2 regions of the Pseudoalteromonas sp. '520P1 No. 423' genome follow, and region 1 is predicted to be linked to the other one. Evidence: riboswitches for the same ligand, from Rfam matches in the RefSeq annotation. Region 1 holds a riboswitch; the other holds the start of a gene.
What was found. Region 1 has a riboswitch for lysine ahead of dapA (4-hydroxy-tetrahydrodipicolinate synthase). Riboswitches for the same ligand answer to the same signal wherever they lie in the genome.

Region 1 (16,796 bases):
ACCAAAATGAGAGTGAGGATCACCAAAGGGGATTTCTATACCGATACTTGAGATCGAATCTGTATTATGGCTTTCATTTTTTGCAAAAATTGCAGGGGGGGAAGTTATTCGCACTAGCCAAACATGGCATAAAACTAAATAAAGTAATACTAATTAATAAAAGTGAGATTTTTTTCATATATGAAAACCCTTTTAGTGTCAGTAAGAAATTACTAACGAATAGTTTAAAGCTTATCTGTTTTGAGTTTGTGAGAAATTGTCTTAAACCCTGTGAAAAATTGTAAGATAACCAAAGGGTTTGATAAAAAATGAACAATTGATATTTTAAATTTATGAGTTTTGTGTATTATTATAGGTACTTGATTGACAATTAACTTATATGGATTTTGGTGTGAACGACTATAAACAGTCTATAACGAATATGTCTTGGTGTGGTTTGGTGTCTTTGGCGATTGCGCAAGAAAATGGCGAGTGTGGTTTTAATGCTATGCATGAAAATCGATTTTTAAGTAAATGGTTAGATGTTGCTTATAAACAAAAAAGATTTTCGAAAACGATTGCTGTTGATTTAGAGCATTTGATTAGAATTGCAAAAAGTAAAGGGCAATTTGCTAAGCTTAAAGAGTTGTTAATTGAATTGTATCAGCAGCCATAAATTAAGTTAGTTAAGGTGGCTAGAATAACCACCTTAAGCATAAATTTATGACTTTATAATAAGTCACTTAATAATATACCAACCCCAAAACGTTCTACTGAGGCATTGTAATCTATTAAGCTCTCACCATAACCATTAAAGTATTGCGCGTACCCACGTAATCGACCCCAAAGTGGAAATGACCAATCTAGCTGTAATGCACCACGGTTATCATTACTTAAGTTATTACGGCTCATAAAGCCAAATTCGTGTTCTTTATAACGATAAGCCCCTGATAACTCGTAATACCCCATGTACTTATGAATATCTGGATTATCATCACCTTCTGGGTGAGTAGGATCTTCTTTTTTATCTTCAGGTAATCTGTACCAAGGTTTAAAGCTGAAAACGAAACCACTTTGCTCCCAAATTAAATTAGCATAAATTCGATTCCAAGAACGTGAAAGCGCAGTACTTTTACCATTAGATTGATGTTCAGCACCTAAAAACACTACCATTTCATCACCCCAAAGGGTATTTTCTTTATCGAGAATATTAGCCCAATAGATTTCTGGTTGGTAGTTAGTTTCTCTAAATGGCGCTGAAATTTCGGAATTATATACTTGCCAATATGATTGCATTGTAAAAGCAAAATATACAGCTTGATCGTCATCAGAAAAATTATCAAAGACAGGTACTTTTAATGATAATTGGAACTTAGCTTCAAAGTTATCGAGTACTTCTTCATTTTCTTCTAGTCCTTCAGAGTCAATAATTGGAATATTGTTAGGACTATTCATATACGTGACTGGCAGTATATAATTACGTTTATGTGGTGTGATCACATTAGGATTACTCTGAGATACTAACTCCCTTGAAACGCGTTTATCAATTGCAGTAATTTGTTTTTCTTCAGCGAGCTCTTTACATTTATTTTTTAAATCAGCGATAGTTTGTGAGTCATCGCCAGATAATAATTCATTTAAAACACATTGTTTTACTTGAGCATGTTGTTCTTTTTGTGGCTCAACCTCTTGCTCTGCAACATTGACAAAGCTGACGCTCAGTAATGACACGCTAATAAATTTAGTAAACAAATCCATGATGAAGTTTTTGGGTAGGTTAATTTTTAGCTAGTATACTTAATTTAATTGTAATCTAAAAAGAAAAAGGCAAACGATTTTCACCGTTTGCCTTGAGTAGCCATAAATTTATGATCTATGACTCTCACGCAATATTGTTTGAACTCACTAATTTGCTAGGTGAGCTTTTGGTAATTGGTAAAAAATTTATAAAGTTCAGTACCTTGATTTACGCTTGCAGATGCAAAGTGCAAAATCGTAATGGCATCTTGATCAAAGCTAATCGACTGTAATGGTTGTTCTGATAAGTATCTTTCCATGCACAATATATTGGCAATTGGATCACCGGCCTTTATATGGCTGCCAAGCGGAGCTAAATATTCAATCATGCCACCCATAGGCGCATAAAATGCAATGTAATCTTTTAATTCACATACATATCGTGACATGGATTTAGGTCGGTGCTCTGAGTCTGTAAATGCTTCTTTGTAAGTTAAATAACTTAAAATACTATTAGCATCGTGTTTCGCTTCTTTCAGATCAATTAGCTCTTGAGAGCCCAGTTCAACAGTAAAGGCTTCCACTGCAACCGGGAAATATTTCCCTAAAGTTGCAAGTGTTTCTGTTAGGTTCCACCAAGGGCAAAAGTTTGCTTCATCCATTGCACCATCAAAATCATTAGGGATCATAAGTACATGTGGAATATCAAAATAGCTTGCACTAGATTTTGCATATTCAGGACAATATAAATGCTTACTTGAGATTGGCCCTGTATGTAAATCAAGTACGATATCAGCTTGATGCGCTAATTTTTGTAAGTTTAATGCAATGCGTTTACCTGTAGTAATGGCATAAGCAGGACCATCTAATATTTTATCTACTTCAGATATCAGTGCTTGTCTAAATTCGCTTTTAATAGTTTCGATATCACTACCTAAGTGTTTATTTGCAAACTCGTTTACCAAATGACTATTATCTTGGTACATGCGATTCCAATTGGTGCCTGTGATAGGATCAAAGCGACCTAAAGTGAATTCACCTGATTTTTGATTACAACCGATTGGGTTTGCATAGGGCACTAACGTGATATCAGAAGTTAAATGCATGTCTTTTAACTGCTCAAGTAACTGATAAATTACGGCATTACCTTGTACTTCCGCACCATGCATATTTGCTTGAATATATACTTTGGGACCAGTGCCATTGCCTTTTATACGATAAACAGGGATCGTTAATCGTAAACCGTTAGCAATTTCGCCAACTTGAATATCTTCTTGTGTGATTTGGTTTGTTACGTGTGCTGTCATAACCAATTACCTTAATACAAATAGCTTTGAGCGGGTTGAGCTGGGCGAATACAGTGAGTTTGATTATTTTCAATCACATATTCTGCAGCAAGTTCATGGCATAAAAAATAAGGCATGCTTTCAGTAAAACCGTAAGCACCACATTGATTGAATACCAGCCAGTCATTTTCATTTATATCACTTGCGAAAGTATGTTCACCTAAGCTATCTAGTGCAGTACATAAGGGTCCATGCACATTAAATGATTTACTAGGCGCATTAGATTTCCTTAATAATAATGCCGGGAAATCTTGATATGTCACTGCTGGACGTAAAATGTGGTTAATACCGCCAGCCATAATGAGTTGGTCTACACCGTAGTTTTGCTTTTGCTCGACCACAGGGTTGGCGTAATAACCGTATTCACCCACAGCATAACGACCTAGCTCCATCCAAAGTTGTTCAACGGCTGCATTTTTTTTGATAAGGCTCAGCGCTTCGATTAATTCAGGCCAATGTAATTGTTGATCTTTTTCAGTATAAGGAATACCTAAACCACCGCCTAAATCGAGCGTTTTTAATTTAAAACCTAAATCTGTGGCTAATTGCTGTAAAGGTGCAACCATCTGTGACCATAAATCAGCTAATTTTTCAGTGCTGAGCATATTGCCCCACTGAAAAATATGTAAACCAGTAAAGTTCAGCTGTGCGTAATCAGCAATATTAAGTGCTTGCCATTGCTCACACCCTAAACCAAATGGCGTTAAGCTATCGCCACCTAATGGATTTTTTTCACCTTCAGGCCAGCGTAGCTGCACTCTTAGTAATATGTTTAGCTCAACTTCTTGTGCTGTAGCTTCTTCATTCAACCAAGCTACTTGGTTAAGGCTCTCAGCAACAAATGTGCGTACGCCTAAATTAATAAACTCATTAATTTGGCGTTTGCTTTTGGCTGGGCCAGTATTAAGAACACGATTAGGATCTATACCTTGTTTGAGTACTTGTTTTAATTCGCCACTGCTTGCAACATCAAAATTAAAACCAGATTTATTTATCGTTTTAATGATGGAAGAAAGCGGGTTAGCTTTAACTGCATACCATAACTTTATACCTGAATCACTGATCGATGAGGTTAGGTTTTGTAAATGTTCAGCTAAACCATCTAAATCATAAGTAAAAAATGGGTAAGGCTCATTTTTACTTATGGTATCGATATGTTGGCGAACTTGCGTGCTCAAAAAACTCATAATGATCCTAATTTCACTTATCTTAAAATATCTTCTAACTCTAAAGATGCGTCGCTTTGCTCATCGCGGTATTTCACGATTAATGCACATGACATGCTTAAACCTTGTGCTTTACCCCATTCGCTAGAAGATGGGCGAGAACCTGGAATTACAATTGCATTTTCAGGAATGGCTTCGCCTTTATCTAATACACGTTCATTCACACAGTCATAAACAGGGATTGTTGCTGAAAGACGAACACCTGGTGCTAATACAGCACCTTTTTTGATTACAACACCCTCAACTAAAACACAACCAGCACCAATAAATGCATCGTCTTCAACAACAACTGGGCTTGCACCAATCGGCTCTAATACACCACCAATTTGCACAGCTGCACTTAAATGTACGTTTTCGCCTATTTGTGCACATGAACCAACAAGTACGTTACTATCAACCATAGTGCCCGCGCCAACATAAGCACCAATATTTACATAGGCTGGTGGCATGATGATAGTACCTGATGCAACATGAGCACCACGGCGTACACTTGAACCACCAGGAACCATACGTACATTATCTTGCGCTGAAAAACCACGTGGTGCTAAGTTATCTTTATCTACAAAGCCACCTGGAAATTCAATGTTAGAGCCATTTTTAAAAGCTTCTAAAATGCCTTTTTTAACTTGAACATTAGCATGCCATTGACCATTTTCGTCTTGAGTTGCCGCGCGTACCGTGCCGTTTTCTAAATTATTTAAAAGTTCTAACCAGTTCATTTTTATATACCTATTCTTAAATCTAAAATTTTGTTATTGCCAAGATAAAATTGTTGAGTTTGCTTGTTTTATTGCTGAAAAGTCGGTTAATTCAAGATGTGTTAATGGCGGTCTTAAATCAGCTAAAGGCAAACGACCTTGCTGTTGCATTAATACTTTTACGGGAATTGGATTTGCCACAGCAAATAAGCTATTTACGGATTTAGTCCATGTTTGAAAAAGGTTAGGGCATGTACCTAACAATGCGCGACGAACAAATTCAGCCGTTTGTTCAGGCCAAGCATTTGCTGCAACTGATACTAACCCTCTAGCGCCAGCTTGAGCGAAATAAGGTAGTAGGGCGTCATCACCGCTAAAAATAGATAATTCTGGAGCCGCAGTTCTAAAACTTTCAAATTTGCTAATGTCACCACTGGCTTCTTTCATAGCCCATAAGTTTTTATGATGAGATAGGTTTTGAATTACTTCAGGCTCAACTTCAACTGCACTACGCCCTGGTACGTTATAGATCATACAAGGGAAATTAGCAGTCGATAATAAAGCATCAAACCATTGAGTTTGTCCTACAATGCCCGGTTTAGCGTAAAGTGGAGAACCAAGTAAATATGAATCAATTGGCAGTTGATTACAGTATGAAACCCATTCTTGTTGTTGTTTTAAGTTACTGCCACCGACTGCGGCCATTAAAGGCACATTTGGTTGTAATTGACATACAAATTCAACAATAGATTTATGTTCGTCTAAAGTAAGCGCTAGGCCTTCACCTGTACTGCCTAATAATAGAATGCCATTATTTGCAGCAACCTGATCAGCAACTAAATTTTCTAATGTTGCAAAATCAATATTATCTTGAGCATCAAAAGGCGTGACTAGCGCAGTCCATAAAGGATAGTCATTTAAGTTATATTTTTGGTTCATCTCTACCGAACTCATATCATATTCGAGTGGTAGTTTTTGGGTGAGAGCCCGTATTTACCAATCGAACATATTAAATTCGAAGAGCAATGGGCTTAAGAAGAAAAAGGCTAATAGCCTAAATTCTTTAAGACCAGAAGCTCTCCACCATTAGGTGACAGTCAATTAGGATTCAACCCAATCGCCCGAAATTTTATTAAAGCAAATAATAAAAATCTCTCGGCGTTAATTCCCATCACAAGTTCTCATCGGAGTTTGCTCTCCTAAAACTTGTTACCTGAATAACGCACCTCTTCCAGCCCTATCATTTATCGTAAAGTGAAAACTCACTTAACAATAAACTTATGAATAGGGGAATTAATGATTAATTAAATAATCATTAATTGCGTGAATTGAAACATTTTAGACGTCTACATGTCAATGAGGTTTTTTGTTATTTGTTATAACAAATTTTTAAGTAGTTGATAAATTAAGCTAGCTTAAAGTAAAAAACAGACCTTTTAATATTTTTGTCTAGATAATTAAATAACAAAAAACCAGCTTATGCTGGTTTTTTTTATTGGGAGTTTTGGATAACTAGATTTGTGCGTTAAGGGTTAGTTACTTACTTTTACGTCACCTACACCAACTTCTACTTCTATGCGGTATAAGCCTGAGCCTGTGTATGCACTAGAAGAACTTACCATTTGACGCTTTTGACTTGAGTCGCCTGAAAACCCTGAAATGCGCGTATCACCTACACCAGACTCTAAATCGATACGTTTAAAGTCATTAGTATCTGTATCAATGACAACTGAGCCTACACCTACATCAACTTCAACTGAATTTGATAAGTTATCAATTTCAACACTGCCAACACCTAGGTCAATATCAATCTCTGCTGAACGAGGTACTTTAATATGCCACTCTTGGTTTAAATCATCTTCGTCAATTTCTAATGTGACATGGGAGTTACTGATATTTTTATCTAGCTTTATGCTGCCCAAATCTTTATCTGAAGAAAACCAGCTATTCCATTTAGAGTCTTGTGGCTTTAGTTCAATTTCTATTTCAAGTTGATCGCCATCAACAATTTCAATATCAACACTGCCAACTGGGAATTTTATATCTAAACTTTGATCTGTAGATAAGGTTAAGTTTTCTACAATACGTTTTTGAGAGTCAGCAAAAGCCGATGTAGCTAATATAGATGCGATGATGCCTGATGCGATAAGTAACTTTTTCATTTTATTATTCCTTTTGTCTAACTTATTTCTGGGCTTTTCTAGCCGTTTAATAAGTTAGACGCAGGATTTTTTAAAAGGGTTTAAATAAAAATAAATTATTTTTTAGTAACTTTAAAACCTTGGTTTCTTAACTGTTGAATTAAACCTTGTTCAGAGGCTAAATGTAATGCGCCAACTGCGATAAATAAAGATTCACTTTTAAATCTAGGAGTCAATTGTGTTAACCAATTTTGGTTTCTATCAACTAACATTACTTTTTCGCCTAATTTACCAAATTCGTCTTGAGTGAAAACTTCTTTATAGTATGTGTTTAAGTCTTCAAGTGACCCATTTTTCCAGCTATTAATTAAGCTTTCAAAGTGAGTGTTCATATCATTTAACTGTTCAAAAGTATCTGAAACCATAACATCATTATACGGTGCTAGCTTGCCAAAAATGGACATTTGCTGCTCTAAGGTTTCCAGTTGTCCTACTTTGATTTTATTTTTATTAGCAAAAGCGATTACTTGCTTATCTATACCATTATTCTCGCTGTAACCTGCATTTTGATATTCCATTTGGGTAATAATCAACATCACAGCCCAAGGTTTCATTGTGTTAAATAGGTTGATATCAATAGATTTCTTTTTGAAATAGTTATCAATAGCCTGATAGTTTTTGGTTTTAAGCTCAGTTTTTAATGTCTTACCTGCAGATAGCATCATAAAAGGCATTGTTTTAGATTGGATTTCGAAAGGTGTGAATTTAGAAATATCCACTTCGACCATTACTTCATCAGTTTCTTTTATGGCTGAAATTACTTTATTTGGCAGTTTTGCCATGCTGGCATCACCCACATGAACAGTGCCAAATATATATGATTTATTAAATGGTGAACCTTCTTTTTCTACTAACCAAAGAGAAGGTGATGCAAGTATTGAAGTACTAAACGATATTAAAATTAATAATGTGAATATATGCGTGAGTTTTAATAAAAACTTCATTAAAAGTCCTTTTTGTTATTTTATAATCTAAAAGGTTATTTTTAAGTAAACGGCTCCACATGTCTATTAATAAACTTAATAATGGGTAATTGTTTAAATATATAAGATTTAGTTATAAGTAAATTTATTAGAACTGAATATGCATTGCTTTGTGGCTATTAAGGTTTTTTGATTTTAATATCTTTGTATGCATTGAATAGTTATTTCTTATATTGGCGTTTTTTATTTTATATTGGAATAAATTATCCTTTTAGGTGTGGAAATTAAAATTATTTATATCTTGACATAACACCATTAAAAAGTTAAAAATTAGCCAGTAAATAAAGTTGAGATTTAAGACTTCTTTATTTTTAACCGAATTTAAAAGTAAATTTTATAAAAAAAGTGATTATTTATTAATGTTTAATACAGCTAACTCTCTCGTCAAAATTATTATTATCGTGGTGATTATTATCACCGCGGGGGCGGGTTAGTGCTGTAATTTAAGCAGGAATAACTAAAACCCCTCGCACCTACCGGTTCGAGGGGTTTTTTGTTTTTAGGTTGTAAATTTTTAGTTAGCATTTTTTTAAGTACAGGGTTGGGATTGAGGATGACAGGCGCAGAGTTATTAATCGAGTTATTAGCCAAACATGGTGTAAAAGACGTATTTGGTTACCCAGGTGGCGCTATTATGCCTATCTACGATGCGCTATATGGTGCACCGGTTAAGCATTATTTAACACGTCATGAGCAAGCAGCTGGTTTTTCTGCTATCGGTTATACCCGAAGCACAGGTAAATTAGGTGTTTGTTTTGCAACATCAGGTCCTGGTGCTACAAACTTAGTGACTTCTATCGCAGATGCTATGATGGATTCAATTCCATTATTGGCTATCACAGGTCAAGTACCAACAGCTGCAATTGGCTCAGATGCCTTCCAAGAAGTTGATGTTTTAGGTGTGTCTTTAGCCATCACTAAGCATAGCTATATGGTTGAACGCGCTGAAGACTTAGCTGAGATCTTACAAGAGGCAATTCACGTTGCTACTTCTGGTCGCCCCGGACCAGTTTTAGTTGATATCCCTAAAGACATCCAATTAGCGCAAGTTAACTTTAAACCTTGGTTAGCCGCTGAAGATTATCAACCTCAAGTTGACTTAAATGAAGTAGCTAAAGCTAACGAATTATTAAAAGAAGCTAAAATGCCAATAGCCTATGTTGGTGGTGGTGTTCATGCTGCTGACGCCCAAGAAAAATTAATGGCATTTTTAAATGAAACCAATATGCCAGCTGTATCTACCTTAAAAGCGTTAGGCTCAGTATTACCTGACTATGAATATGATTTAGGCATGTTAGGTATGCATGGTGGACAAGCTGCTAATTTAGCTGTGCAAGAATGTGACTTGTTAGTATGTATAGGTGCACGTTTTGATGATCGTGTTACAGGTAACTTAAGCAAGTTTGCTTCAAATGCAAAAATCATCCATTTAGATATAGATGCTGCTGAAGTGGGTAAACGTAAACCTGCTGAGGCATCTTTAATTGCAGATTTACATGATTCATTGCCTTTATTAGCGCATCCAAAAACCAATGAAGCTTGGTTAGTACATATAAAAGAAATGATGGTAAAACATGCTTGGCGCTATGATTATCCAGGCGAAACTGTTTTTGCACCTTACTTATTAAATAAATTAAGCCAAACTATGCCTAGCAATGGCGTGGTGTGTTGTGATGTTGGCCAACATCAAATGTGGGTGGCACAACATATGAAATTTAATAGTCCTAAAAACCATTTAAGTAGTGGTGGTGCAGGTACTATGGGCTTTGGTTTACCTGCTGCTATAGGTGTACAAGTTGCTCGCCCAGATGATTTTGTTATCACAGTGTCGGGTGATGGTTCTATCATGATGAATATACAAGAGCTTGCAACGATACGTCGTAATAACTTACCAGTAAAAATACTTGTAATAGATAACCAAAGATTGGGCATGGTAAGACAGTGGCAGCAAATGTTTTTTGAAGAACGCTATAGTGAGACTATCCTTTCTGATAATCCTGATTTTGTGGCTTTAGCTGCCGTGTTTGGCATTAAAGGCCAAACTATCACTAAAGCAAGTGAAGTAGATGATGCAGTTCAAGCATTAGTAGATTCAAAAGGTCCTTATATACTACATGCTTGCATAGATGATAAAGATAATGTTTGGCCGCTTGTTCCACCTGGTGCGGCTAATGATCAAATGGTAACAGAAGTTAAATAAGCTGAAAGATACGAGCACGTATTGGCTATTAACTCCATCATGTGCAGAAAAGATTAAATGGGAACTGAGGTGAAATAATGAAACATCAATTAAAAGTTGAAGTAAAAAATCAAAGTGTTGCAGTTGAGCGTTTTTTACGTGTTGTACGCCACCGTGGCTTTTCTTTATTACAACTGAACTTAGAAGCTGTTGAAGATAAGTACTTTGTTAATATGACAGTAGATAGTGATCGTCCTATTCATTTACTTACATTGCAACTAGCAAAATTAATTGATGTTCATAATGTAGAGTTAGCAGAACAAGCGCACCAACAAGCAATTTAATAAATTTTAAATATAAAGGGTATTTGTCATGTCAGATTTAATTTGGTTTAACGGTAAAATGGTTCCAGCTGAACAAGCTACAACAAGTGTATTGAGTCATGCTCTTCACTACGGTAGTTCAGTGTTTGAAGGTGTCAGAGCGTATGATACACCTAAGGGCCCAGCTATTTTTCGTTTAACTGATCATATTCAACGTTTATATGATTCAGCCAAAATTTATCGTATGGAAATTCCTTATACATTGGAAGAAATCACACAAGCTTGTAAAGACGCAGTAAAAGAAAATGGTTTAACAAATGCTTATTTACGCCCTTTTGCTTATTTAGGGAATGTTGGCTTAGGTTTAAATCCAAAATCTCATCTTGCCGAAGTATCTGTAGCGGCAATGGAGTGGGGCGCATATTTGGGTGATGAAAGCCTAGAAAATGGTGTAGATGTATGTATTTCATCTTGGAATCGTTTAGCACCTAATACTATGCCTACTGCAGCAAAAGCAGGTGGTAACTACTTATCTTCTCAGCTGATCTCAGGTGAAGCTAAGCGTAATGGTTATGTTGAAGGCATTGCACTTGATACCAATGGTAATTTAAGTGAAGGTGCGGGCGAAAACTTATTTGTAATTAAGAAAGGCATACTTTACACACCACCTACAACGGCATGTATTTTACCGGGCTTAACGCGTGATACGTTAATGACTTTAGCACGAGAGCGTGGTTATGAAGTACGTGAGGAATCAATCGCTCGTGAAGCATTATATTTAGCTGATGAGTTCTTTATGACAGGTACCGCAGCTGAAGTAGTTCCTGTACGTAGCGTAGACAAAATTCAAGTAGGTAGCGGTAAACGTGGGCCTATCACAAAAGAATTACAACAAGCTTATTTTGACTTAGTAAAAGGTCAATCTGATGACAAGCATGGTTGGTTAGAATATATAAACGAATAAATCTATTACGCATCTTTATAAAAACCATTGCGTGGAAATAAAGAATAGTTTTGGGAATGAGGAAATGTAGCTAAATAGCTGCAGAAATAAATTGAGGTAAATGATGGCTAAATTAAGAAGTGCAACTACAACTGAAGGTCGTAAACGCGCAGGCGCAAGAGCATTATGGCGTGCGACAGGTATGACAGATAAGGATTTTGGTAAACCAATTATTGCGGTTGTAAATTCATTTACCCAATTTGTACCAGGCCACGTACATTTAAATCAGTTAAGTGAGCTAGTAGCTGATGCAATCACTGAAGCGGGTGGTGTACCAAAAGAGTTTAATACTATCGCGATAGATGATGGTATTGCCATGGGTCACAGTGGCATGTTGTATTCTTTACCTTCTAGAGATTTGATTGCAGATTCAGTTGAATACATGGTAAATGCCCATTGTGCTGATGCTATGGTATGTATTTCAAACTGTGACAAAATCACGCCAGGTATGATGCTTGCTGCATTTAGATTGAATATCCCTGTGATTTTTGTATCGGGTGGACCTATGGAAGCGGGTAAAACTAAGCTTGCATCTATTGATGTGAAATTAGATTTAGTAGATGCCATGGTTCAAGCTGCAGATCCAACTGTAAGTGATGAGCAATCGGAGCAAGTGGAGCGTTCTGCATGTCCTACATGTGGTTCTTGTTCTGGCATGTTTACAGCAAATTCAATGAACTGTTTATTAGAAGGCTTAGGCTTAGCATTGCCAGGAAACGGGACTACTTTAGCAACGCATAAAGATCGTAAGCAGTTATACCTAGATGCATCTGCTCGTATCGTAGATTTATGTCGTGAGTATTATCAGAAAGATAATGAAGCTGTATTACCACGTAATATTGCCAGTCGAGCTGCATTTGAAAACGCTATGACACTAGATATTGCGATGGGTGGTTCATCAAATACTGTATTACATTTATTAGCAGCCGCACAAGAAGCAGGTGTTGATTTTGATATGACACATATCAATGCACTTTCTCTTAAAACACCTTATTTATGCAAAGTTGCACCTGCAACACCACAATACCATATTGAAGATGTGCATCGCGCTGGTGGTATTATGGGTATTTTAAATGAGTTAGGTAAAGCGGGTTTACTTGATTTATCTTGTGAGCATGTTGCTGGTGGTAGCATTGGCGATTTAATCAATAAATGGGATGCAACAAACCCAGATAACGTTAAAGCGCAAAAGTTTTATAAAGCAGGTCCTGCAGGTATTCGTACAACCAAAGGTATGAGCCAAGAATGTCGTTGGCCAGAGCTTGATATAGACCGTGAAAATGGCTGTGTTCGTAGTGTAGAACATGCATTCAGACAAGACGGCGGTTTATGTGCACTTTACGGAAATATTGCTGTTGATGGCTGTATTGTTAAAAGTGCCGGTGTCGTTGATGATATGTTGACTTTTACTGGTCCAGCAAAAGTATATGAATCACAAGATGATGCTGTTGATGGCATTCTAAATGAAGAAGTTAAAGCTGGCGATGTGGTTGTTATTCGCTATGAAGGTCCTAAAGGTGGACCGGGTATGCAAGAAATGCTTTATCCAACAAGTTATTTAAAATCTATGGGCTTAGCTGAAAAATGTGCATTGATCACTGATGGACGTTTCTCTGGTGGTACATCTGGTTTATCAATTGGTCATGCTTCACCAGAAGCTGCTGCTGGTGGCGCAATTGCATTAGTTGAAGACGGCGATTCAATTATTATAGATATCCCTAACCGCGGTATTTCAATAGATATTTCTGATGCTGAGCTAAAGACCCGCCGTGAAAAACAAGACGCTAGAGGTAAAGATGCTTATAAGCCAGTTGATAGAAACCGTGTTGTAAGCCCTGCATTAAAAGCGTATTCGCTACTTGTTACAAGTGCAGATAAAGGTGCGGTAAGAGATTTGGCTAAGTTAGACAAGCTTGTCTAGCGAATAGAAAAATAGAATTTAAGTTTGAATGACTCGCGTCATTCAAACTGTAGGAATGTAATATGGTCAGTAAAGAATTAGATTATTTCAGAGCTATCATCCAAGCCAATATGGCGCCATTAGCTAAATTGACTGACGTTAGCCCAGTTACCAGCCTTGAAAAAAAGTTAGAAAACAAAATTTGGCTTAAACGTGAAGATCAGCAACCTGTTTATTCATTTAAACTACGTGGTGCTTTTCATAAGCTAAAAAAATTACCTGCTAACTCTAAAGTAGTCACAGCTTCAGCGGGTAATCATGCACAAGGTGTTGCATTAAGTGCAAGTCACTTAGGTCATACCGCAGCGATCGTGATGCCAGATACCACGCCTGATATAAAAGTGAATGCAGTAAGAAGTTTAGGTGGTGAAGTCATTTTACATGGTCATCATTTTGATGCTGCAAATGCTTATGCAAAAGAACTGGCTGAAAAAGAGGGCGCTATCTTTGTTCCACCATTTGATGACCCTGATGTCATCGTAGGACAAGGCACCATTGCACGTGAACTTATGCAGCAATTACCAAACTTAGATGCGGTATTTATTCCGGTTGGTGGCGGTGGTTTATTGGCTGGTATGGCTGTTTATATCAAATCACTTAATCCTGAAATACAGGTAATAGGCGTAGAGTTTCAAGAAAGTGCGTGTTTAGAAGCCGCATTAAAAGCGGGTAAACCAGTAGAACTTGATCGTGTTGGTAGTTTTGCAGATGGTGTCGCAGTAAAGGTGATAGGCACTGAAACATTTAGATTAGCGCAGCAGTTTTGCGATAAAGTTATTACCGTATCAAGTGATGAAATATGTGCAGCAATGCAAGATATTTTTGTATCTACGCGTGCTGTTGCAGAACCATCTGGTGGCTTAGCATTAGCAGGGCTTAAAAAATGGTGTTTAGATACCGGTGTAAAAGGCCAAAATCTAGCAGCGGTGTTATCGGGTGCAAACTTGAACTTTGATCGCTTACGTTATGTTGCTGAACGTACTGCGCTTGGTGAAAAAAATGAAGCACTTTTAGCTGTTACTATTAATGAAGAAAAAGGTAGCTTTAAAAAGTTTTGCCAGGCATTAGATGGCAGAACGATTACTGAGTTTAACTATCGTTATGACAATAGTAATGATGCTGAAATTTATGTAGGCATAGGCCTGAGGAATGGCCAGGATGAACTTGATGAGTTGAAGTCACAATTAGCTTCTAAAGAATATAATTTTATTGACTTATCTGATAACGAGTTAGCTAAGCTACATATCCGTTATATGGTGGGTGGTAAGCCTTGTAGCCCATTAACTGAAAAGTTATTTAGGTTTGAGTTTCCTGAACATCCAGGTGCTTTAGAGCGCTTTTTAGATACGCTGGGTGCTAATTGGAATATCAGCTTATTTCATTATCGAAATCACGGTTCAGCTATAGGTAATGTATTGGCTGCATTTGAAGTTACAGATCAGGATATGGCCGAATTTAAGCAACACTTAGATAAATTAGCTTATGTTTATCAAGAAGAAACTGATAACCCTTGTTATCAAAGATTTTTAGCTGCAAATCATAAAGCTTAATTTTAGTTAAGTATAAAGCTCACGTGATATTTTATCGTGAGCTACCTCTTTTTGAATAACAAACACTTTCTTACAGTAATTTTTATTTGAAGCAGTAGAATCCAAGTTTTTATAATAAGCTAAGGTTATTATGTCTTCTTTTAAACTCAATCTCGCTCTTTTTTGCTCTATACTCGCTTTGGTATTTTCTGGAATGAATTTAATTCAACAAAATTCCATAATAACTGATGTTATAAAAGAACCAACAGGTACGTACAGTAATAAACAATCAATCGCTCTGAGTGAACCTGAAGTAAAAAGCAGTGATATTGAGGTTCAATACTTGTTAGAGCGAATAGTTAAATTAGAAACGCGTCTTAGCTCTTTTTCTAGAGAAGACACCACTATGCCTTTGGAGCATTCTCGACAAGCGTTAGAGACAGTTGTTTTTTCTCTGATTGAAAAGCACAAACAAAAAGAAATGGATGAGTTGAAGGCTGAAAACCCAGTATATAGTGTTTACGAGGATCTGCCTAAAGACTATGAGTTAAGAATCAAAACTGATTCTGAATTTGCAAATCAAGTGAGTAATGAATTAAAGCTAAAAGTATTAAATGATAATTTGCCTGCTGCAGAGCGTCTGGCTGCAATTAGCCAATTACAGATGAATATGTATATTCTTAACAAAAAAAACTTGGAACAATATGATTATCAGGCTGTTGAAGCCATTTTAGATATGACAAACAATATGCAAGATGAAAATCTGCGATTACAAGCGCTAGAGCTAGTTTCAAGAGCACCTCTAGTAGATGAAAGATTGTCACAATCATTTGCAAAAATGCTCGAGCAAGAACCGAATGATTATGTAAAAAGCCTTGCAGCTGAGGGGTTAATGTCTCAATACTTTCAATCTGGTTCAAATCCTACTAAACAAAAGAAAATAGCTCAAAACTTATTACATCTTTATGAAAATACTGAAGACCCAAAAGTAAAATCGATTCTTGAAAATACAATGGGAGACGAAAGAATGCTAGAGGACCTGAATAAATTATTGAAAGACTAAATAGAAGTTGTTCCAGTAGCCCATTAAAATGGGCTATTTTAGATTGTCTGTTTAGTTATTAAAGTCATAATTATTCGTTTATAGACTTTTTCGACGAGTAATCTTTAGTATTAAGCTGGCTACAATCAATAATAGAGCGAAACACGAAAGTAAAATATATGTTTTATATTTACCTTGTTCTGAGTTAGGGAGTTCATATGGCTTATCGTCAAGAATATGATTGATAACTTTAGCTATTTGCCATCTAGGCACATTTTTAGCGTTAGCTAATATAATAATGGCACGTTTGGTTTCGGGATAAGTGATTAATAAAGATTTATACCCGGTAATAGAGCCTGCGTGTTGGGCAACTGATATGTCGTTTTTTGTGTAGACTTGCCAGCCTAAACCCATTTCTATTTTTCCCCAGTTTGTTTTTCTTAGAGGGGTGAGCATTTCTTTAAATGCGCTTTTTTGTAGCAACTTCGCATCTTGATTTAAAGTGCTTAAAAGCCATTTTGATAATTCATCAACTGATGAAATAAGCCCTTCACTAGGAAAGTAGCTAATATCGTAAGGTCTTGTTGGTG
Region 2 (16,796 bases), 2.2 Mb from region 1:
GATATCACGTGTCCCGACCTACTCGATTTCACTTTATATAAGTTTTCATATACAGGACTATCACCTTGTATCGTTGCACTTTCCAGAGCATTCTACTAACTACAATAAAGCTTAAGGGCTGTTTCGATTTCGCTCGCCGCTACTTTCGAAATCTCGGTTGATTTCTGTTCCTACGGGTACTTAGATGTTTCAGTTCTCCGCGTTCGCCTCGTTAACCTATGTATTCAGTTAACGATACCTATAAATAGGTGGGTTTCCCCATTCGGAAATCTAAGTCTCAAGTGCTTTTTACTAGCTCGACTTAGCTTATCGCAAGTTAATACGTCCTTCATCGCCTCCAACTGCCAAGGCATCCACCGTGTACGCTTATTCACTTAACCATACAACCCAAAATAGTCTTACAACTACAATGTGCTGTATTATTTCGTGACAGTTAACTTCGCCAGAAGTTAATGTTTTGAATACTAAAGTAGATGCCAATCACTAATTACTTATAAATAAGTAAACAATAAATTGGCAAGAATGCATCACCATATAACATGGCTATCATTCGTTTCTTTTACTTTTTGAAAACTCTTAATAAATGTTTAATAAACATTTATTAGAATTTTTATATCAGCTTTCCAAATTTTTAAAGAGCATGAGAAAAACTTCTCATAAGTAACCAAGCTTGTAAAAGCATGTTTATTTATGAAAAGTACTTAGAAGTGGTGGAGCTATGCGGGATCGAACCGCAGACCTCCTGCGTGCAAGGCAGGCGCTCTCCCAGCTGAGCTATAACCCCACTAAAAGATCTCAATATTGTGTGCCACTTCGTTGCGAAGAAGTGGTGGGTCTGAGTAGATTTGAACTACCGACCTCACCCTTATCAGGGGTGCGCTCTAACCAGCTGAGCTACAGACCCACAATATTTTTATACATTCTCATTTACGTAATCATCTGTGTGGACACTGGCATGCAAACCAGTTCTTTCGTATAAGGAGGTGATCCAGCCCCAGGTTCCCCTAGGGCTACCTTGTTACGACTTCACCCCAGTCATGAATCACTCCGTGGTGACCGTCCTCTGCAAGCAGTTAGACTAGCCACTTCTGGAGCAACCCACTCCCATGGTGTGACGGGCGGTGTGTACAAGGCCCGGGAACGTATTCACCGCGGCATTCTGATCCGCGATTACTAGCGATTCCGACTTCATGGAGTCGAGTTGCAGACTCCAATCCGGACTACGACAGGCTTTAAGTGATTCGCTTACCCTCGCGAGCTCGCAGCACTCTGTACCTGCCATTGTAGCACGTGTGTAGCCCTACACGTAAGGGCCATGATGACTTGACGTCGTCCCCACCTTCCTCCGGTTTATCACCGGCAGTCTCCCTAGAGTTCTCAGCATTACCTGCTAGCAACTAAGGATAGGGGTTGCGCTCGTTGCGGGACTTAACCCAACATCTCACAACACGAGCTGACGACAGCCATGCAGCACCTGTCTCAGAGTTCCCGAAGGCACAAGTCTATCTCTAGTCTCTTCTCTGGATGTCAAGTGTAGGTAAGGTTCTTCGCGTTGCATCGAATTAAACCACATGCTCCACCGCTTGTGCGGGCCCCCGTCAATTCATTTGAGTTTTAACCTTGCGGCCGTACTCCCCAGGCGGTCTACTTAATGCGTTAGCTTTGGAAAAGTCATCCGAAGATTCCAGCTCCTAGTAGACATCGTTTACGGCGTGGACTACCGGGGTATCTAATCCCGTTTGCTCCCCACGCTTTCGTACATGAGCGTCAGTATTGACCCAGGTGGCTGCCTTCGCCATCGGTATTCCTTCAGATCTCTACGCATTTCACCGCTACACCTGAAATTCTACCACCCTCTATCATACTCTAGTCTGCCAGTTCGAAATGCAGTTCCCAGGTTGAGCCCGGGGCTTTCACATCTCGCTTAACAAACCGCCTGCGTACGCTTTACGCCCAGTAATTCCGATTAACGCTTGCACCCCTCGTATTACCGCGGCTGCTGGCACGAAGTTAGCCGGTGCTTCTTCTGCGAGTAACGTCACAGCTATAGTCTATTAAACTATAACCTTTCCTCCTCGCTGAAAGTGCTTTACAACCCTAGGGCCTTCTTCACACACGCGGCATGGCTGCATCAGGCTTGCGCCCATTGTGCAATATTCCCCACTGCTGCCTCCCGTAGGAGTCTGGACCGTGTCTCAGTTCCAGTGTGGCTGATCATCCTCTCAAACCAGCTAGGGATCGTTGCCTTGGTGAGCCTTTACCTCAACCAACTAGCTAATCCCACTTGGGCTAATCTTTAGGCGTGAGGCCCGAAGGTCCCCCACTTTGGTCCGTAGACATCATGCGGTATTAGCAGTCGTTTCCAACTGTTGTCCCCCACCTAAAGGCATATTCCCAAGCATTACTCACCCGTCCGCCGCTCGTCAGCAGATAGCAAGCTATCTCTGTTACCGCTCGACTTGCATGTGTTAGGCCTGCCGCCAGCGTTCAATCTGAGCCATGATCAAACTCTTCAATTAAAAAGTTTTTTGTCTTTGTCTATAAAATAGATGAGACAGCTCAATGAATTCTGTTTTTGATATTAAATTTAACAAAGTTAAACTTAACGTCGCATATGACTGTGTAGTCACTCGCTCTTTCCTAAAAGGATTAAGTGAACAGATTTTAATGAGACTCTAATTTTGTGTCACTTCAAAAAGTGACTTTAGAACTCAATCTGCAAGAGTGCCCACACAGATGATTACTTATTGTTAAAGAACGTTGCTTTGAAGCTATGCTTCGAAGCGGAGGTGCATAATACACCTTAAAAATTTTGAGTCAATGGTTAATTTAAAATTAATATTTAACTTTAAATCTGATTCAAAATTTTTTGAGATAAATCTCAATCAAACATCATTCGATATCGCTACATCCCTTTAGTCTCTAACTTAAAGTCTGTTGCTTGCCGTCTGTGTCGGTGGAGGCGCAGTATAGAGAGATTCTATTTCAGCGCAAGTGTTTTTTTATCTTTTTTCAATTTAAAACTTCACAGCTCCTTTAACTACAAATTACATACAAGATACTCACAAAATCCTGTGCATAATTTAGTGTAAATGTCTTTCAATAAGGTATTTGCTTCATATAATCATAATTTCTATTTCCTCTACTCTATATAATGCTAATATTCTCTTGATATAAATGTACTCAATATTCAAGAATTAGCTAATTGCTTATTTAAATTTTCTAAATAATGAATTCACGGAATTAATATAAGATGAAAATCATCAGTTTTAATATAAACGGCTTGCGTGCTCGCCTTCATCAATTACAAGCAATCATAGATAAACATCAACCAGACATCATCGGTTTGCAAGAAATAAAGGTTCATAATGCTGCTTTTCCCGTAGCTGACGTTGAAGCTATGGGCTATCACGTTTATTTTCATGGTCAAAAAGCGCATTACGGTGTTGCTATGTTATGTAAAAAAGAAGCTGATGTAGTTCAAATGGGCTTCCCGACTGATGACGACGAAGCTCAAAAACGTATGATCATGGTTACCACAACAAACAATGCAGGTGAAAAAGTTACTGTATTAAATGGCTATTTCCCTCAAGGAGATAATATTAGCCATGAAACTAAGTTTCCATATAAGAGACAATTTTATACAGATCTGATGGGCTATTTAAATGAACATCATACTAGTGATGAAAATATTGTTGTTATGGGCGATATTAATATCTCTCCTACAGACTTAGATATCGGTATTGGTGAACCAAACGCAAAACGTTGGTTAAAAACAGGTAAGTGTTCATTCCAACCTGAAGAAAGGCAGTGGTTAGCAACATTGATGGATTGGGGCTTCAAAGATACTTTTAGAGAGCAAAATCCTGATGTATCTGACCGCTACTCTTGGTTTGATTATCGTTCAAAAGGTTTTGTTGATAATCGGGGTTTAAGAATTGATGTTGTATTGGCTACTAATTCATTAGCACAACAGTGTATTGATACAGGTATTGATTATGAATTAAGAGGTATTGAAAAGCCATCTGATCACGCACCAATTTGGTCAGAGTTTAAATAATATGTCTTTAGATTATATTTGCCCTATTTGCTCTTTGGCGCTGACATTAAACGATCGTACTCTCAAGTGTGGTAAAAATCATAGTTTTGACTTTGCTAAAGAGGGATATGTAAACCTGTTACCTGTACAAAATAAAAAAAGTAAAGATCCTGGCGATAATCTTGAGATGGTACAAGCACGTCGCAACTTTTTAGCTAAAGGTCACTATGCTTTTTTACAAAGTGCAGTTGCACAAAAAGTTAAAGACTTAGGCACTGAAAAGACAATCATCGATTTTGGCTGCGGTGAAGGATTTTATACGCATGCTCTACAGAAGTCAGCACTCAATAGTAAAGTTTATGGCATAGATATCTCAAAACCTGCTGTAAAATATGCAGCAAAACGCTACCCTGACTGCCACTTTAGTGTTGCTTCCATCGCACAAGCTCCTTTTAATGATTTGCAAGCTGATGCCATAGTCAGTATTTTTGCACCATTATTTGATGATGAATTATCGCGTTTATGTAAAGATAAACTCATTGTTGCTAGCCCTGGACCGAAACATCTTTTTGAACTTAAACAGCAAATATACCAAGATGTTAATTTACATACGCCAGTTCCGTGCCCAAATGGATTTGAAAGTTTTAGTGAAGAGATTTTAACGGCAACTGTAATACTTGATATTCCTACAGCAAATGATTTAGTTATGATGACACCCTTTGCATGGAAGTTTAGACCTGAGCATTGGCAGGCTTTAGAGCAAAAAAAGAATATTGAAGTCACATTAGAATTTTACTTATCAACATTTAAAAAAATCATTTAGTTTATTTTCATTTTTAACAAAAAGGGCTTCCCTGGGTAAATCAGGAAAGCCTTTTTTAATTGTTAATAGTTGCTTAACTATTTAATAATAAATGAGCATAAATACTTGCTGCATATCCTAGTGCAATAACAGGTGTCCATTTTAAATGACTAAAGAATGTATAATACCCTCTTGCCTGCCCCATTAATGCAACACCTGCAGCTGAGCCAATCGAAAGTAAACTACCGCCAACACCTGCAGTTAAAGTCACAAGTAACCATTGTGAGTGTGGCATTTCTGGTTGCATTGTTAATACCGCAAACATGACCGGAATGTTATCTACAATAGCCGAAAGAATTCCAACCAAAATATTAGCATTGGTAGCACCAAGTTCTCCGTACATAAATTCTGAAATTAAACCTAAGTAACCAATATAACCTAAACCACCAACTGCTAAAATCACACCATAGAAAAAGAATAAGGTGTCCCACTCTGCTTTGGCTATTTTATCAAAGATATCAAAATCATCTGTTCTTGTTCTACCAGCAGGAACGTCTGATGTATTCAACTTACCTTGACCAGATTTTTTAATATAGAAACCAAACAGTTTTAAATAAGCTAAACCTAACATCATGCCAAATACAGGCGGTAAATGTAGGAAGTTATGGAATGATACTGCAGTGATGATAGTTAAAATAAATAAGCCAACTATGGTTAAGCCGCCATTTTTAATTTGAGTCACGTCACCTGTTCCAGTTTTAGGGCTGCCTTTAGGAAGGAAAAATTGCATTATAAACGCAGGGATCACATAGTTAACGATTGATGGAATAAATAACGCGAAAAACTCCGTGAATTGTACTATCCCTTTTTGCCATACCATTAAGGTTGTTATATCGCCAAACGGACTAAATGCACCACCGGCATTAGCACCAACAACAATATTTACACAACTCATGGCAACAAATTTAGGTTCATCTTTACCGACTGCAAGTACAACAGCACACATGATCAGGGCTGTTGTTAAATTATCTGCAATTGGAGAAATAAAGAAAGCAAGGATACCTGTAAGCCAAAACAACGCTCTATAGCTATAACCTTTTAATATTAAAACATCACGTAGCGCATCAAATACATTACGTTCAAGCATTGCATTTATATAAGTCATCGCAACTAATAGGAAAAAGAAAAGTTCAGCGTACTCTAGGAAGTTATGACGAATTGCTACTTCTGCTGAGTGCGGCATACCTTGAGAGTTATAGAAGGCAGCTATCAGAATCCATATAAGACCTGCGGCTAATAAAACTGGCTTTGATTTACGTAAGTGTAGTTTTTCTTCAAGAATTACTAAAGCATATGAAAGTACAAAGATTGCTAGGGCTGTATACCCTATCCAATGTGATGTTAAATCTATGCTATCGCCTCCTCCTGAAGCAAAAGTTGAACCTGAAAAGACAAGTGCGACCAGAGTGATTAAAAGATGTTTCATGTAGTTTAGCGTCCCCAAATGTTGCGATTATAATATCGAGCGATAGCACCAATAATTATGCCCACAGTAGATTGAATCTATGCGGGGTAAAGTAGCACTATTTAACTTATTTTTATTGATTTAAAACAAAAAAACGATACACAGAATGATTATTACGATTTTAAGTTTGTTTTATGATTTAAATTTCACCAATGTTAATTATTTTTCTCTTCTCGTATGTTCGAGTCTCGAAAGTAAGCTTGATGTATCATGGCGACCGCCACCTAATGATTGTACTTCGCTATAGAACTGATCAACTAATGAAGTAACAGGTAAGCTTGATTGATTACTTCTTGCTTCGTTTAATGCTATGCCTAAATCTTTTCTCATCCAATCTACAGCAAATCCGAAATCATACTCACCTTGACACATCGTTTTGTAACGGTTTTCCATTTGCCAAGATCCAGCGGCTCCTTTTGAAATAGTTTCAATCACTTTTTCAGCATCCAGACCTGCGTTGCGTGCAAAGTGTAAGCCTTCTGCTAATCCCTGTACTAAACCTGCAATACAAATTTGATTCACCATCTTGGTTAATTGACCTGAACCAATTGGACCTAATAATTGACTAAATCTCGAGTAGCAGTCCATTACAGGTTGCACTTTATCAAAAATGGCTTGTTCACCACCTGTCATCACAGTTAAAACGCCATTTTCGGCGCCAGCTTGGCCTCCTGAAACAGGTGCATCTAAAAATGAGATCCCTTTGTTTTGTGCCGCTTGTGCAACTTCTCTGGCAACTTCGGCTGATGTCGTAGTATGATCAACTAAAATACTCCCTTGCGCCAAACCCGCAAGCACGCCTGATGATCCCAATGTTACTTCCCGTAAATCATCATCATTACCAACACATACAAAAACAAACTCCGCTTCAAGCGCAGCTTCTGATGGTGTAGATGCCATAGCGCCACCATATTGTTCAACCCACTTTTTTGCTTTGGTTTCAGTTCTATTAAATACAGTTACGTCAAAACCTGCATTTTTCAAATGGCCAGCCATAGGATATCCCATAACACCTAAACCGATAAAAGCGACTTTAGTTGACATTTTTTTACCTTTTTATTAAGCACTTATACGAAAAACCATTTATCTGTTGAAAAAGACAAACGGTTTTAGAATTTCATTAATTAATATTTATTATTTGAATGCTACATTAGCAAAAACTGCGGTCATTAATATTGGACAAACGTAGCGTACATACTGTGCAAACCAATAATGAAGCCCTTTTGAAACCGCTAATAACTTATTACCTTTTTTCCATAACCAGCCAACAGTTATAAAATAAAACAGTCCCATTAATGGCAGCTGATACTGGGTAAATACTTGGATCACTAAACCAAATAGCCAATCAAAATTTAAAATGATGATGCTAGATGCTAAAATAATTATAAGTGTCACTAACCATGTTGCTTTTTTTCTAGAAACGTTTTTATTTTCAACTAAAAAGGCTACTGGGATTTCAGTTGAAGAAATAGTTGAGGTGATAGATGCAATTGACATTAAAACAAAAAAGATAAAACCAATATACAAACCAACTTGGCCCATAGAGCTGAATAATTCTGGTAAAACAGCAAAAATCAACTGCCCTTCACCAATTAGCTTTCCATTTTGAAATACATCTACGCCATGATTTTGAGCCACATATAACGCAGGGATTATTAATAGGCCAGCAAGAAAGGCCACACTGGTATCCAATAAAGCGACCGATAAAGTGAGTTTAGGTAAATTAGCATCAGGTTTGAGATATGAACCATAAATCATCATACAGCCAACACCAAGTGATAACGAGAAAAACGCTTGGCCCATAGCTGCGATTATAAGTTCAGGATCAGTGATCTGATTAAAATCAGGCTTTAAATAGGCACTAAAACCGGCCATCGCACCATCTAACGTAGCAATATAAGCAATAAGTAAAACCAGCAATATTAACAGTAAAGGCATTAATCTGCGCGACCAAGTTTCAATACCCGACTTCACTCCTTTTAGAATGATACTGGCACTTAATACCAGCATGAAAGGTGTGAAAATAAAGTTACGTAGCGTTGAGTCACCTTTTAAAAACTCACTCACTCGCGTAAAGTTAAGTAAAGTTGCTATTGGTTCTAAACTATATGCAAGCATCCAACCAGCTACAATTGAATAAAAACTCAACATAACAATTGCACCTGATAAACCGATATATCCAGCTGCAGCGCCCATGTTTTCTGATTTTTCTTTACATGCTTGTTTTAAGGCCTCGACTGGGTTGGCTTGCGCACTGTGCCCTAAATATAATTCGGTATACAGTGCTGGTAAGGCAAGTAGAAAAATAACAAGAAAATATACCAGTAGAAAAGCACCACCACCATGATTTGCAGCTTGAGTAGGGAAACCCCAAATATTGCCAAGTCCAACAGCTGCGCCGGCCGCTGCCAGTACAAAACCTAAACGACTTTGAAAGCCATCACGTAATTCTGCCATTTTATTATTATCTCTTATTATTATTATGTATCATGCACCCCACCAGTATCGAATTTTACAGGCTTATCGGCCTATATAGCAAGTAACATAAGACAGGAACCATGATATTTAGTCCCTTTTTTAAAAATGAACTTAAAATAGAAAATAAACAAGGTAAAAAGGTCCTAATCTCAGGAATAAACCTATTCATTTTATCATCACAACAAGTTGAGATTGATAAGTTTCCCTATGAAAAAATATTTTCAGAATTTGAAATTTCCACTATCGATAAACGAAAAAAGTATTCTGCAAAACAAGAGTACTTAGCTAGCCGTTATATTATAAAAAAATTAATAAGTACTTTGATAAACTGTGAATTTACTCAAATAGAAACTAAGTTCAATCAAAAACACAGTCGTTTAGAAGCACTTTATAATAATAAACCTTTACCGATATCTATCTCCATTTCACATAGTAAAGGCATGGTTTGTGTTGCGCTAAGTCAGATGTGTCTATCATTTGGCGTTGATTTAGAACATATCAATCAAAAGCGGTCTTTTATAAAATTAGCGAATCATTTTTATCATGAACATGAAGTGCAGTTTATTTCAACTGCACAGCAGCCCCATAACATTTTTTATAGAATTTGGACTTTAAAAGAGGCGCTTGCCAAAACGATTCGATTACCCATATCGCAATTATTAAGTAAAAACGTTTTTGAAGAAATCCAAAAACGGCAATTATATACAGCATCATGTCATTATGATGGTTTTGATATTACCTTGATAAATAACACGCCATTAAATAATGTTGTTCTCAAAACCATAAATATGCCTTTAAGCCTCTAACAATCTACTATGGATTGATTGAACAATATGATCTGAACGAGATTGCTCAACTAAAAAACATAGATTATGTTTACTTGCACCGTGGCAGATCATACGAATATCAAAATCAGATAATACTTGCATCAAATTAACTTCCTGTTGCTGTAATTGAATTTGGGAACCAATTAAAGCAATAAGCGTTAGGTTATTTTCAACTGTCACATGACAAAATTCAGAAAGTAAGTCTAAACATGCTTGCTCTAATTCAGGTCGACTGGCATTTGGCGCATTATCTAGTGTAAGTGCAACACTTATTTCCGAAGTCGTTACTAAATCAACTGAAATATTATATTGCGCTAAAATCGTAAATACTTTTGCTAAAAAACCGCTAGCCAATAACATTTCAGGGCTTTTTAACGTTAATAAAATTTGATTTTTACGTTGTGTAACAGCACGAATGCCACTGTGTCTTGATTTTTCTTTTTCAATCCAAGTACCACCTTCATTAGGCTCACGACTAGAGCCTACAAATACAGGTATACCCGCCCGACTTGCCGGTAAAATAGTTGCAGGATGAAGTACTTTAGCACCAAAAGTTGCCATTTCCGCAGCTTCATCAAAACTCAATTTAGCGATCGGCGTTGCTTTAGTACACAATCTAGGATCTGTAGAGAAAATACCGACAACATCTGTCCAAATATGAATTGCCGATGCATCAATTGCTTCAGCAAATAAAGCAGCACTATAATCAGAACCGCCACGCCCTAAAGTTGTGGTATTGCCCTCGAGATCAGATCCTATGAATCCTTGTGTTACAACTACATTTGATTCTAATAATGGGTATAATTCTGTTAATGCCGCATCTTTTGTTGCTGAAATATTCGGTGTAGCTTTACCATGTTGACTGTCGGTTTTAAGTACGTCTCTTGCGTCAAAACGCACCGCATTTATATCCATGCCTCGTAAAACTTGAGTAAATAAATATGATGATAACCTTTCACCAAAGCTCAATAAAGCATCTTTGTTTTTTTCACTTGGGTTATCATTTTTAGCAAGCTCTTTAAATTGATTAAGCGTTTGATTAAAACCATCAGTTAAATCTAAATCTAAAGTGATATTTTTCAATATCGTATTTTGAATGTCACATACTTGTGCAATATTTTGATTTCGCTCAACCTGAGTTAAATCATTTTGACATAATGCAACTAAATGATTGGTCACACCAGCACTGGCACTAACTGCAACTAAGCGCACTTGTGTGTTATTTTGAATAATTTGAGCGCAACGTCTCATAGCGTCGAAATCGGCAACACTTGTGCCACCAAACTTTGCTACAACATAAGATGAATTCATGGGATCTCCTAATACTTATAAGGAGAACTTGGCAGGACTAAAATCTAGATACTAAAAGTATTAAGGCTATAAAATGTCTCAGCCAGAAGCTCTCCACCTTATTAAAACTTAAATTTAAGCTTTAATACTCGGTGACAATTTTTGAGGATTCAGCCTCAAAAACCGAAAAGCAATTTCACGGCGAAATCATTTCTCTCGGCGAAAGTCCCCCTCATTAGTGATCTCTGGATACCGCTCCTCACACTAATATACCTGGCTTCCGCTCCTCTTCTGTTATTTGAAGTATTAAATGCTTCAAATAAAACCCTACTAAATAGTAGGGACTTGAAATTTACATTTTAGACGTCTAGCTGTCAATAATTAATTTGGCTGAAATTAAATTAAACGTTTGGCATTAAGAATCCGGCTAAATATGCACCAGTGTAACCTACTGTATATGCGATTAATAAATGGAAGCTCATTTTCAAATAACTTAGGAATGTAAGCTCTTTAATCTTGCTCATAGCAATAATTCCAGCCGCTGAGCCAATTATCAGCATAGAGCCACCTACACCTGTAGCATAAGTAAATGCAAGCCACTGTCTTGGATCCATCGCGATATCAGCTTTTAATAGTGCAGCGGTTAATGGCACATTATCTACTGCTGCAGATAAAATTCCCATTAAGTAGTTTGCATACTCAGGTGCTAAGATTTCATATAAATGCGTAAACTGATTTAATACCCCAACTTCTTTCATTGCGCCAACAAGTAATAAAACACCTACAAAAAACAGTAAAGTATCGTATTCAATTTCACGTATATAATCGATAATTTTTTTATTCACATCTTTCTTGCGCATTAAAAATTGTGCAACTAAAAACATTAAAGATAAACCAAATAAGAAAGTCAGAACAGGCGGTACTTGATACATTACGCTTAAAAGCAAAGTTGCTGTAATCGTAGATAAGAATATTACCGCAATTGTAATATCTGTTTTTTCGATTCTTCTATGTGATTGCGCCTCAAATGTTAAAGTGCCATTCATGTTCAATGACAGTAATCCCGCTAAGATCAGCACACTGAAAGCTGATGGCACGACTAATAAAAGTAAATGCCCTATTGTTACTTTGTCAGCTAAAAATATCATTAACGTTGTTACATCACCTGTGATCAATGATACTCCACCCGAATTTACAGCAAAGATAATTAAAGTTGCGTATTTGATGCGTTTTTTAGCTTCTAATTTGAGTGAAAGAACAACAGCAAGAGAAATAAGTGTTGCAGTAATATTATCTGATATAGAAGAGAATAAAAAAGCTGCTAAACCAATTAAAAACATCAGCTTTCTTTCTGTGATCTGTTTTGGCATCACTCTATGTACTAAGTTTTGTATAAACCCTTTCGAGTTTAAATACGCGACAAATGTCATCGCTGACATTAAAAATAGCCATAAAGTCGCTATTTCTAAGATGTTATGATCTAACTGGTGCTGTACTGCTTCAGTAGTTTGACCGTTAATAGGTGAGATAAAGGCAATAATCCAACATAAAGTACCAAAAAATAATGTTGTTTTTGCTTTATTTACATGAATGATATCTTCAATCACAATCAAAATAAATGCGATTGCGACCAGAGCCAATATAATGCCAGTTACCATTGGATTTTTAACCTTTTTCTATAAATGAAATAATTACGGTACAAATTTGGCGCGCAGTCTAACACTTAAATTCAGATAAAACTATGCGCCTTTTTGATCTAGATTAAGGTTAAAAATTTATAAAAGATACATATGAAATTAAGGTGAATATTTATTAAATATTTAAGTTAAGTTTAATGCTAGTCCTATAGGATTCGGCTAATTAATCAATTAAAAGAACTGTAAAAACAGACAAATAGGAAGTTAATGCACGTCAAACACGTCAGGGGGAAAATATTTCAGTTATATATATCAAATTTAATTGTGTTATAACTATATAAAAAACCAACCTAATAAACTTAGATTGGTTTTTTCAATTATAATGTTTGAATCATGAAATGATTATTTTTGAGTATGTTTTTTCATCCAATCAAAAACTTCACCGTACCAATGAACTCTATTATCTTTATTTAAGATCCAATGGTTTTCATCTGGGTAAATAACCAACTTAGATTCTATGCCCATACGTTGCAGTGTTGTATAAGCACCTAAACCTTGCGCATATGGTACACGGTAATCTTTCAAACCGTGGATCACTAACATAGGTGTTTTCCAATTTTTAGTAAAAGAAGCAGGATTGAATTTCTTATAATCATGGGTATCAGCCCAAAACGCACCGCCCATATCATGCTCTGGGAACCAAAGTTCTTCTGTGCTTTGATAAAAGCTATCCATATCAAATAAGCCTGCATGATTGATCAAACAGTTAAAACCTTCAGTCCAGTTACCTGCTATCCAATTCATCATATAACCGCCGTAAGAAGCCCCTAATGCACAGGCATTGTCTGCATCTAACCAAGCTTGTTGTTTTGTGATGAACTCAAATCCTTTTTGTAAGTCTTCTAGCGGTTTGCCACCCCAATCTCTTGAGATTGAATCTGTAAAATCTTGTCCATAACCCGTTGAACCATGAAAATCTATCATCACAACGCCATAACCTTGCGCTGCCCATAATTGTGCATTCCAACGAGAGCTAAACAAATTACCAAATGAACCTTGAGGTCCACCGTGTACTAAAAATGCAATTGGATATTTTTCACCTTGTTGAACTTTATCAGCATCATAGTTCCATGGTTTAACAAAATAACCATGTACTTTTTCATCATTCCAACCCGGGAAGTTAAACTGTTCAAACTCACCAAATTGAACATTAGCTAATTTATCTTTATTAATATCAGTTAACTGATGTAAATCTGAACCATCTCGGTTAATTGAGAATATATTTTTTGGTGAATTTAAAGCATGGCGACTAAATATTATTTTACTGCCTGCTAAATGTAAGTCTCCAACACTACCATCTGAATATATTTTTCTCACATCGCCAAAATTAGTACTGATCTCATAAATACTTTTTTGACCTATATCTTGTGCAACAACATATACAGCACGATTATTTGGTGCAAAAGTAAAGCTAGAAACACTACGATCCCAAAGAGGCGCGATTTCTTTTAATTCAGAGGTTTTTAAATCTTTTAGCATTAAAGAGAATTTATCAGCTTCAAAACCTTGTTTTTTCATGGCGAGATAAACCATAAAACGACCATCAGCAGAAAATGCAGGTTGAGAATCCCATGCTTTATTCTCTGGAGTCAAATTTTCAACTTCACCACCTTCAATCGATACTTTGAATAAATCATAGTTTGTTGTCCAAGCTTGATCTTTACTGGGTGCTTTAGCAGAAAATACAACATTCAGACTGTCTTGTGTAAAAGTGACCTCTTCCATACCCGCAAAAGGTTTGGCTGGAATATCGGTATCCCAGTCAGGTGTTAAGTCTATTGCTTGAACTGCTGCTTTAGCTGATATATCGGTAACAAATATATGACTTCTAAATTCAGTTTTCCAAGTGTCCCAATGACGTACAGGTAATTGTTTATACACTTTTGCTGTATGTTTTACATTTTCAAGTTCGTGCTTTTTATCAACAGAACACTTGATTGTTTTACAAGTTGGGAATACTTCTAATGCCAATGCTAACTTTTTATTATCAGGTGACAGCTTATAGCCATTTACACTTAAAGCTAAATCAGTCAAAGCTTGTGCTTCGCCACCATTTAATTTTAATTGCCAAACCTGAGTCGACTCAGCTCTATTAGCTAAAAATATAATACTATTATTGTCATTAGTCCAAATGACATCTGATTCTGTTGCAGGATGCGATGTTAGCTTTTTATCTTTTGTACTGGATACTAAGTCTTTTAAATATAAATCACTGCCTGATTGTGTTTTTAAAGCATAAACTAGCTTAGAACCATCAGGAGAAACACTCATACTATGAACAGAATTTAATGAGTTTAACTTTTCAACTGTGAATGCTTCTTTTGTTGTCTCTTGTGCCTGAGCAACAGTGATAACTGTGCCAGTAAGCAGTGATAAAGCGAATACTTTTTTCATTTTTATCCCTTTTTTATTTCGCATAAAATAAAAGCGCCGTAGCGCTTTTATTTTTCATATATTAAATCTTTAATTAAGACTTAAGTTTAGAGTCTAACTCTTCAATTTTAGCCTTCCAAATTGCAGGGCCTTGGGTATGCGCATTAGAGCCTTCACTATCTACAGCCACTGTAACTGGCATGTCTTCAACTTCAAACTCATAAATAGCTTCCATACCTAAGTCTTCAAATGCAACAACACGCGCTTTTTTGATTGCTTTAGATACTAAGTAAGCAGCGCCGCCTACAGCCATTAAGTAAACTGATTTATTTTGCTTAATAGACTCAACTGTCGCAGGACCACGTTCTGCTTTACCTATCATGCCAACAATGCCGGTTTTTTCTAGCATTAAGTCAGTAAATTTATCCATACGTGTTGCAGTTGTAGGGCCCGCAGGACCTACTGCTTCATCACCAACAGCATCTACTGGGCCTACGTAATAAATAAATTTATTATCAAAGTCTACGCCTTCAGGTAAACCTTTACCTGAATTGATCATATCTTGTAAACGCTTATGTGCTGCATCACGACCTGTTAAAATAGTACCTGATAACAATACTGTTTCACCCATTTTCCATTCTTGGGTATCTTCTTTGGTCAATGTATTTAAATTAACACGGCGCGTATCTTCACCTACTTCAAAAGTCACTTCAGGCCAATCTTCTAACTTAGGCGCTTTTAAATCAGCGGCACCTGAACCGTCTAATGTGAAATGCACATGACGCGTCGCAGCACAGTTAGGGATCATCACAACTGGTTTTGAAGCAGCATGTGTTGGTGCTGTTTTGATTTTAATATCAACAACTGTCGTTAAACCACCAAGACCTTGAGCGCCTATACCTAGTTTATTAGCACGTTCAAAAATGTCTAAACGCATTTCTTCTTCCGTTGTTTGTGCACCACGTTCCATAAGCTCATGAATATCAACAGGATCCATTAATGACTCTTTTGCCAATACAGCTGCTTTTTCAGCAGTACCGCCAATGCCTATACCTAACATACCTGGTGGACACCAACCTGCGCCCATCGTTGGTAATGTTTTTTCAACCCAAGCAGCAACATCATCTGAAGGGTTAAGCATAACCATTTTTGTTTTATTTTCTGAACCGCCGCCTTTAGCAGCGATCATAACTTCTACTTCAGAACCAGCAACTAAATCTACATGCACAACAGATGGTGTATTATCTTTTGTATTTTTACGTGCGCCAGCAGGATCTGCAACAATAGAAGCACGTAAAGGGTTATCAGGATTTAAATATGCGCGACGTGTACCTTCATCAACCATTTGCTGAACTGTTAAATCAGTTTTATCCCACTTAACATCCATACCAACTTTAACAAAACACGTTACTATGCCAGTATCTTGACATAATGGACGTTTACCTTCAGCTGACATACGAGAGTTAATCAAAATTTGTGCTATCGCATCTTTTGCCGCTTTACTTTCTTCACGGTGATATGCTTTTTCAAGTGCTTGAACAAAATCTAAAGGGTGGTAAAAAGAGATATATTGTAAAGCGTCTTCAATACTATCGATTAAATCTTGCTGACGAATAATGGTCATACTGTATCCTTTGTTGGCCAGTGACGGTGGCTTGTTTTTCAATTTTCTATATTTTAACTTAACTTAGGCCAAGGTGTAATAAATTTTAGAAAAATCTCTTTGAAATTAATTAATGACAAAAGCGCAAGAGACTAAACTCGC

Region 2: linked by a shared signal. The riboswitch ahead of lysC (lysine-sensitive aspartokinase 3) and the one ahead of dapA (4-hydroxy-tetrahydrodipicolinate synthase) in region 1 are both predicted to bind lysine.

What each region holds. Positions count from the first base shown of each region.
Region 1 covers NZ_BBZB01000001.1:91,265-108,060, reverse strand. Annotated here, with positions in the region: gene PSA_RS00435 (hypothetical protein) at 1-114, opposite strand, end outside; gene PSA_RS00430 (DUF2913 family protein) at 392-655, shown strand; gene PSA_RS00425 (phospholipase A) at 709-1,737, opposite strand; gene PSA_RS00420 (succinylglutamate desuccinylase/aspartoacylase family protein) at 1,893-3,023, opposite strand; gene PSA_RS00415 (PLP-dependent decarboxylase) at 3,035-4,249, opposite strand; gene PSA_RS00410 (2,3,4,5-tetrahydropyridine-2,6-dicarboxylate N-succinyltransferase) at 4,267-5,007, opposite strand; gene dapA (4-hydroxy-tetrahydrodipicolinate synthase) at 5,041-5,925, opposite strand; lysine riboswitch at 6,052-6,225, opposite strand; gene PSA_RS00400 (hypothetical protein) at 6,519-7,148, opposite strand; gene PSA_RS00395 (TraB/GumN family protein) at 7,244-8,131, opposite strand; gene ilvG (acetolactate synthase 2 catalytic subunit) at 8,724-10,370, shown strand; gene ilvM (acetolactate synthase 2 small subunit) at 10,448-10,693, shown strand; gene PSA_RS00380 (branched-chain amino acid transaminase) at 10,722-11,636, shown strand; gene ilvD (dihydroxy-acid dehydratase) at 11,740-13,596, shown strand; gene ilvA (threonine ammonia-lyase, biosynthetic) at 13,659-15,185, shown strand; gene PSA_RS00365 (hypothetical protein) at 15,316-16,227, shown strand; gene PSA_RS00360 (serine hydrolase) at 16,306-16,796, opposite strand, start outside.
Region 2 covers NZ_BBZB01000001.1:2,285,999-2,302,794, reverse strand. Annotated here, with positions in the region: rRNA gene PSA_RS10560 (23S ribosomal RNA) at 1-380, opposite strand, end outside; tRNA gene PSA_RS10555 (tRNA-Ala) at 709-784, opposite strand; tRNA gene PSA_RS10550 (tRNA-Ile) at 828-904, opposite strand; rRNA gene PSA_RS10545 (16S ribosomal RNA) at 977-2,519, opposite strand; gene xthA (exodeoxyribonuclease III) at 3,254-4,060, shown strand; gene rlmA (23S rRNA (guanine(745)-N(1))-methyltransferase) at 4,062-4,862, shown strand; gene nhaD (sodium:proton antiporter NhaD) at 4,936-6,327, opposite strand; gene PSA_RS10525 (NAD(P)-dependent oxidoreductase) at 6,526-7,410, opposite strand; gene PSA_RS10520 (sodium-dependent transporter) at 7,501-8,823, opposite strand; gene PSA_RS10515 (4'-phosphopantetheinyl transferase superfamily protein) at 8,925-9,650, shown strand; gene lysC (lysine-sensitive aspartokinase 3) at 9,639-10,982, opposite strand; lysine riboswitch at 11,061-11,260, opposite strand; gene nhaD (sodium:proton antiporter NhaD) at 11,363-12,619, opposite strand; gene PSA_RS10500 (S9 family peptidase) at 13,001-15,052, opposite strand; gene PSA_RS10495 (fumarate hydratase) at 15,126-16,655, opposite strand.